DNA from 2 places in the Paraburkholderia sp. RL17-347-BIC-D genome. Region 1 is predicted to be linked to the other one. Evidence: riboswitches for the same ligand, from Rfam matches in the RefSeq annotation. Region 1 holds a riboswitch; the other holds the start of a gene.

Region 1 (3,585 bases):
GTGATCGAGCACTGCGGCCGCGCGAGCGTCGCGGCCATTGCCACGAGCCAACCCGAGCGCGCGCTCGCCGACTATCCGCATACAAAGGTGGTGGCCGACCTCGACGCGCTGCTGGCGCTCGAAGAAATCGACTGCATCGTGATCGCCACGCCGAACGATACGCACTTCGACCTGGCGCGCCGCACGCTGGAAGCGGGCAAGCACGTGGTGGTCGACAAACCGGTCACGCTGAACGCCGCCGACGCCCACACGCTGGCCAACATCGCGCTCGCCCGGAGCAAACTCTTCATACCGTTTCACAACCGTCGCTGGGACGGCGATTTTCTGACCGTGCGCGACCTGCTCGCGAGCGGCGAATTGGGACGGATCACGCAATACGAATCGCATTTCGACCGTTTCCGGCCGGAGGTGCGACAGCGCTGGCGCGAGGAAGCGTCGCGCGGCGGCGGCTTGCTGCTGGACCTCGGGCCGCATCTGATCGACCAGACGCTGGCCCTGTTCGGCGCGCCGCAAACCGTGTCGGCCACCGTGCGCACGCATCGCGACGACGCCGGCGCACCCGACTACGTGCATATCCAGCTCGGCTACGGTGAGTTCGAAGTGGTGCTGCACGCCAGCGCGTTGACGGCACTGGTCGCGCCGCGCTTCACCATTCACGGCACGCGCGGCAGCTATATGAAATACGGCCTCGATACGCAGGAAGATCAGTTGAAGGCGGGCCTGCGGCCGGGCGACGAGGGTTTCGGCGCCGGCAATGCCGCCGGTGTGCTGCGCGTGCAGGAAGGCGATCAGGAAGTCGAGCGCGAGTTGCCGACGCGCAATGGCGACTACACCGGGTTCTACATCGCGGTGGCCGACGCCATCCAGCACGGCGTGAAATTCCCGGTCAGCGCACAGGACGCCGTCGACGTAATGACGGTTATCGAGCTTGCGGCGCGCAGTTCGGAAGAAGGCGTCCGGCTGCCGTTTGAGCGGATTCGCTGACGATTTGGCCGGCATGTCGAAACGGCTTGTGTACCTAAAATAGCACTCGCCACCCATGCCGCGCGGGCCAAACCCTGACAAGCCCGAAAGGAACATAACGTTACAAATAAGGCCGCGCTGCCGGTCAGCGCGGCCCGGCAGTCATCCGTTGCTGCCGGGTAGCACCACACAACGACAATGACTTCCGGAGAGTCCATGCCCCGTACTATCCGCGCGCTCGCCGCGTGCGCCTTGCTCAGTTCCCTCGCCGCCTGTGTGGTGGCGCCTCAACCCCAGCCGGCGCCTCGTCCCAACCCGCAACAGATCGCGGATCAGCGCCTGCGTCAGGTCGACGGCCGCATCGACAATCTCAGCCGCCGGATCGACAACCGCGTGAATCAGGGCTATTACCCGCCGCCCCAAGGCGGCGCGCTGCATCATCGTCTAGACGTGATCCGTCAGGAAGCGCACGACATGGCCGCGCAACATGGCGGCGGCCTCTCCAGCGACGAACAGCGCGTGCTGAATCAGGAGCTGGACAACGCGGCGCACGCCATCGGCGAATAGTCGCGCCACGCGTCAGGTCAGGCACCAAAAGCGGCACGAGCGCGGCATCACGTCCCGCGCTTTTTTTGACAGGCGCGAGAGCGGTGCGTCAACCGCCGCGCCGCTCGCGGGCCTTTATTTGACAAGCCCCCGGCCCTCGCGTACATTCGCCGCACGCGTCGGGAGAGCGCGCTGGCCGCTGAAAATCGCAGGCCGCGCCGCCGAAGGGGCACACCCGCAAACTCTCAGGCAAAAGGACCGACCGCGTCGAAAAACCCGCGTCCAGGCAACATCGAGGCACTCGTTTTTCGCACTCTGGAGAGCGGCAGTAGCCGTCTGCATCGTTTAATCGAGCAGATTCTGGCAAGCTGCCCACCGAAGGGGCGCGCGTTTCACCGCGGCACGTCAATGTGATCACGGTGGCGCAATCTCTCAGGTATCGAGGACAGAGGGGTCATGCAGGACCACGCTCGCAGCCAGAAGGCCGCGAGGCGTAGCGCCGCATGGCCTTTTTTGTTTCGCGAGATGCCCGAGGCCCCATGACCCAACTCAAACACACCCCGCTCCACGCCACCCACCGTGCGCTCAATGCCCGCATGGTCGATTTCGGCGGCTGGGACATGCCTGTCAATTACGGCTCGCAAATCGACGAACACCGCGCCGTGCGCACCGACGCCGGCATGTTCGACGTCTCGCACATGTGCGTCGTCGATTTCACCGGCGAGCGCGTGCGCGCCTTCTTCGAATACGCGCTGGCGAACAATGTCGCCAAACTGCAAACGCTCGGCCGCGCACTGTACTCCTGCCTGCTGAACCCGGACGGCGGCGTGATCGACGATCTGATTGTCTATTACTTCGGCGAAGATCACTTCCGCGTGGTCGTGAACGCTGGCACCACTGATAAAGACATCGCCTGGTTCGGCCAGCTCAACGCCGAAGGCGGCTTCGGCCTGACCATCACGCCGCGTCGCGACTTTGCGATCGTCGCCGTGCAAGGCCCGAACGCACGCGAAAAAGTCTGGCAAACCGTGCCGGCCGCGCGCGCCGCCACGGAAGCCTTGAAGCCCTTCAACGCCGCTCGCATCGAAAACACGCCGTTCGGTGAATTGACCGTCGCCCGCACCGGCTACACCGGCGAAGACGGCTTCGAAATCATCGTGCCGGCGGATCACGTCGAAGCGCTGTGGAACGCGCTGCAAGCCCAAGGCGTGCGCCCGGCCGGTCTCGGCGCGCGCGACACGCTGCGCCTCGAAGCCGGCATGAACCTGTACGGCCAGGATATGGACGACAACGTCTCGCCGCTCGACGCCGGCCTCGCCTGGACCGTCGACCTCACCTCGCCGCGTGACTTCGTCGGCAAAGGCAAGCTGGAAGCGGACGGTTCGCAGGCCGCGTTCGTCGGCCTGATTCTGCTGAAGGACAACGGCAAGGCGGCAGGCGTGCTGCGTGCTCATCAGAAAGTCGTCACGCCGCAGGGCGAAGGCGAAATCACCAGCGGCACCTTTTCCCCGACCATGCAGGAATCGATCGCCTTCGCGCGCGTGCCGAAGGGCGTGCAGCCGGGCGACACCGTGCACGTTCAGATTCGTGACAAAAACGTCCCTGCAAGCGTGGTAAAACTGCCGTTCGTGCGCAATGGCAAAGTGCTCGCGGTTTAAGCAACCGGCGCGTTCGTCCACTTTTTTCAAGTCACTACCGAATCACACCGCATAGGAGCATCCGATGAGCATCCCGGCCGATCTGAAATACACCGAATCGCACGAATGGGTCCGCACCGAAGCGGACGGCACGCTGACGGTCGGCATCACCGACCACGCGCAGGAAGCGCTCGGCGACATCGTCTTCTTCGAAGTCCAGGAACTGGGCAAGACCGTCACGGCAGGCGACACCGTCGCCGTCATCGAATCGGTGAAAGCCGCTTCCGATATCTACGCGCCGGTTTCGGGCGAAATCATCGAAGCGAACACCGCCGTGGCCGACACGCCTGATTCGGTCAACAGCACGCCGTACGAAAGCTGGCTCTTCAAGATCAAGCCGGCTGCGGACGCCACGCAGGACCGTCTGATCGACGCCGAC
Region 2 (3,585 bases), on a different contig from region 1:
CATTCTCGGTTATGCGACTTCGGCGAATTACGCGGGCCAGGTGGCGGGTCCGCTCGCGGGCGGCTTTGCCGGCGCGCATTTCGGCATGCAGGCGGTGTTCCTCATCACCAGCGCGTTGATGCTCTGCGGGGCGCTGTTCAACGGCTGGGTGTTCAGAGGCTCGGGTGCCGCGTCTGGCTCATCGGGCAACGGATAGCGCGTCTGAAGCGAATCAACGACGCGAATCGAACGCGATGCGTACCGCGAGTCCGGCGAGCACGGTGCCCATCAGCCAGCGCTGCACCAGCAGCCACACCGGACGGCCGGCGAGAAACACGGCGATCGAACCCGCCATGCTTGCGATCAGCGCATTCACCGTCACGCTGATGACGATCTGCACGCAGCCAAGCGCAATGGACTGCGCAAGCACGCTGCCGTGCCCCGGCGAAATGAATTGCGGCAGCAGCGACAGATACATCACCGCGATCTTCGGGTTCGCGAGGTTGGTGACGAGGCCCATGGTGAACAGCTTGCGGCGGCTGTCGTGCGGCAGATCGCGGACCTGGAACGGCGAACGGCCGCCCGGCTTGACCGCCTGCCACGCCAGATACGGCAGATAGAGCGCGCCGCCGAAGCGCAACGCGTCGTACGCGTACGGCACCGTCAACAGCAGCGCCGTGATGCCGAACGCGGCGCAGAACATGTAGAACACGTAGCCGAGCGCGACACCGCCGAGCGAAACGAGGCCCGCGCGCCGCCCCTGGCAGAGCGATCGCGAGATCAGATAGATCATGTTCGGCCCCGGCGTGAGCACCATGCCGAGCGAGACCAGACCGAAGGCGAGCAGCGTTGGGAAAGCGGGCACGTCATTCTCCTCTGCAAATGAAGGTTGGGCGGTGCCGCCAAATATAGCCGATGCCGGCCATTCCGGCGCGACATACGGGCCCGAAAATTCGTAGCGACGCATGTCCCGCCTTCATCTCCACTCAAGCAGTTTCAGACCGCCGCTTGCGCAGTGCATAGCAGGAAAGACTTGCGGTGAAATTTTTTGAACGGTATTGTCGAGCCGTTCTGCAATGCAAGCGCGGGAGAGATCGTCAGACGTTCGTGACGACGCCGACGGAGCAACCGCCCCGGAAACTCTCAGGCAAAAGGACCGCGCAGCAGGAACATCTGGAGAGCGGCGCACTGGACTACCCTGTGCGCCCACCGAAGGGGATTCCCCGCACACGGCTCGCATCGGGCCCGGCTGCCGCGGGGAAGAAACTCTCAGGTACATGGACAGATGGGGCATCGACGCCGGTTTCGACACGAAATCGACACCGGTGATGCTCAACTACTCTGGACCATGTCATGTCACGAATCGCCATTATCGGCGCCGGCATTACCGGCGTCACGACCGCTCACGCCCTCGCTCAGCGCGGCCACCACGTCACCGTCTTCGAGCGCCATCGCTATGCGGCGATGGAGACCTCGTTCGCCAACGGCGGCCAGTTGTCCGCCAGCAATGCCGAAGTCTGGAACAGCGCGGCCACCGTCATGAAAGGCCTGCGCTGGATGCTCACGCGCGACGCCCCCTTGCTGCTCAACCCCGCGCCCACCTGGCACAAGTACTCGTGGATGGGCGAATTCCTGCGCGAGATTCCGCACTACCGGACGAACACGGTTGAAACCGTGCGGCTCGCGATTGCCGCGCGCGAACATCTGTTTTCGATCGCCGAGACCGAAGGCATCGACTTCGATCTGGAGCGGCGCGGCATTCTGCACATCTACAAGACCCGCAAGGAATTCGACGCCGCGAGCAAGGTGAACGAACTGCTGCGCGAAGGCGGGCTCGACCGCAATCCGGTGACGGCGAGCGAGCTGCATGGCATCGAGCCCACGCTGCACGGCGATTTTTACGGCGGCTTTTTCACACCATCCGATTCGACCGGCGATATTCACAAGTTCACGCGCGGCCTCGCTCAGGCGTGCGTGCGGCACGGCGTCGAGTTTCATTACGATGCGCAGATCACGTCGATCGAGCAGCCGGCGGAGGGCCGCTTTACGCTGACGGTCGATCTCGAAGGCGAGTCGCAGCGGTTCGCGTTCGAGCGGATCGTCGTGTGCGCGGGCGTGAAGAGCCGCGATTTCGCCTCGATGCTGGGCGATCACGTGAACATCTACCCTGTCAAAGGCTATTCGATCACCGTCTGTCTCGAAGACGAACTCAGCCAGCAGCACGCGCCGTGGGTGAGCCTGCTCGACGACAGCGCGAAGATCGTCACGAGCCGGCTCGGCGTGGATCGTTTTCGCGTGGCCGGCACGGCGGAGATCAACGGCTTCAACCGCGATATCCGTTCGGACCGCATCGCGCGGCTGGTGGACTGGACGCGGCGTTATTTCCCCGAGGTGTCGACCTCGCGCGTGATTCCGTGGGCGGGCTTGCGGCCGATGCTGCCGAGCATGTTGCCCAAGGTGGGCCGCGGCAAACGGCGCGGCGTGTTCTACAACACCGGGCATGGACATCTGGGCTGGACCTTGTCGGCCGCGACGGCGCAGGTGTTGGCGGGCGCGATTCAGTAGCGCTTGCTGACGCAGGGTTTTGCAGGCGGCGGTAGCGCGATGTCACCACTGCCGCCGCCGAATGCAAAATTCGCCACTTCTGCTAGTGTTCTCCCCATACGCATCAGTGCCGCGGAGAACTCCATGCCCTACACCCGTGCAGCGAACCACAAGGCAGGCGGCGCACGCCTGAGCGACGCGCAGATCGCCGCGGAGGCGACCCGGCGTCTCGCCTGGGACGCCGCGGTCCCCGAACACGCCGTGAAAGTCCACGTCTCGCGCGGCCGCATCACGCTGCGCGGCGAACTGCAACGCGATCAGCAACGCACCGCGGCGCTCGAAGACGTGACACGCCTGTTCGGCGTAACGGGCGTGTCGGATCACACCGTCGTCAAGGCAAGGTGAAGGTCAGCCGGTCTGCGTTTGCCGCAGCAGCATGCGGCAATGCCGCGCGATCTGCTTTTCCTCTTCGGTGTGAATCGCCCTCACCTTGCCCGCCGGATCGCTTTCCGTTAGCCCCATGAAAGCCAGCCCGTCGCACACGCGCCTGCGAATCTCTCCGCTGTGCTCGCCGATGCCGCCGGTAAACACCAGCAAATCGATTCCGCCCAGCAACGCCGCATAGCCGCCGATCGTCTTGCGCACGGCGGTCGCGAACGCATCGAGCGCGAGTGACGCATTGGCATCGCCCGCTGCTGCGCGTTTTTCCAGAGCTTGCATATCGCTTTCGCCATCCGCGTAACCGGCGAGGCCGCTCTGGCGATTCAGCAGCGTCTCCAATGCGCCGGCGTCGAGCTTCTCCACGCGCATCAGATACAGCAGCACGCCTGGGTCGAGATCGCCGCTGCGTGTGCCCATCGGCACGCCGCCGGTCGGCGTCAAACCCATCGACGTATCGATCGATTGGCCGTCGCGCAACGCGCACACGCTCGAACCGTTGCCGAGATGCGCGAACACGGCGCGCGCCGGCAAGTCGGCGCCGAGCCGCGTCACCAGCGATTCGTACGAGAGACCGTGAAAGCCATAGCGCATCACACCGGCTTCCGCATAGCGGCGCGGCAA

What was found. Region 1 has a riboswitch for glycine ahead of gcvT (glycine cleavage system aminomethyltransferase GcvT). Riboswitches for the same ligand answer to the same signal wherever they lie in the genome.
Region 2: it holds a riboswitch for glycine, as region 1 does, so the genes downstream of both, P0D96_RS17695 (D-amino acid dehydrogenase) here and gcvT (glycine cleavage system aminomethyltransferase GcvT) in region 1, are expected to answer to the same signal.

The regions. Positions count from the first base shown of each region.
Region 1 is NZ_JARESS010000003.1:170,794-174,378, forward strand. It holds gene P0D96_RS06300 (oxidoreductase) at 1-984, shown strand, start outside; gene P0D96_RS06305 (hypothetical protein) at 1,180-1,530, shown strand; glycine riboswitch at 1,680-1,780, shown strand; glycine riboswitch at 1,815-1,968, shown strand; gene gcvT (glycine cleavage system aminomethyltransferase GcvT) at 2,049-3,167, shown strand; gene gcvH (glycine cleavage system protein GcvH) at 3,232-3,585, shown strand, end outside.
Region 2 is NZ_JARESS010000011.1:220,546-224,130, reverse strand. It holds gene P0D96_RS17705 (MFS transporter) at 1-196, shown strand, start outside; gene P0D96_RS17700 (LysE family translocator) at 212-844, opposite strand; glycine riboswitch at 1,055-1,148, shown strand; gene P0D96_RS17695 (D-amino acid dehydrogenase) at 1,333-2,544, shown strand; gene P0D96_RS17690 (BON domain-containing protein) at 2,668-2,928, shown strand; gene P0D96_RS17685 (acetate/propionate family kinase) at 2,932-3,585, opposite strand, start outside.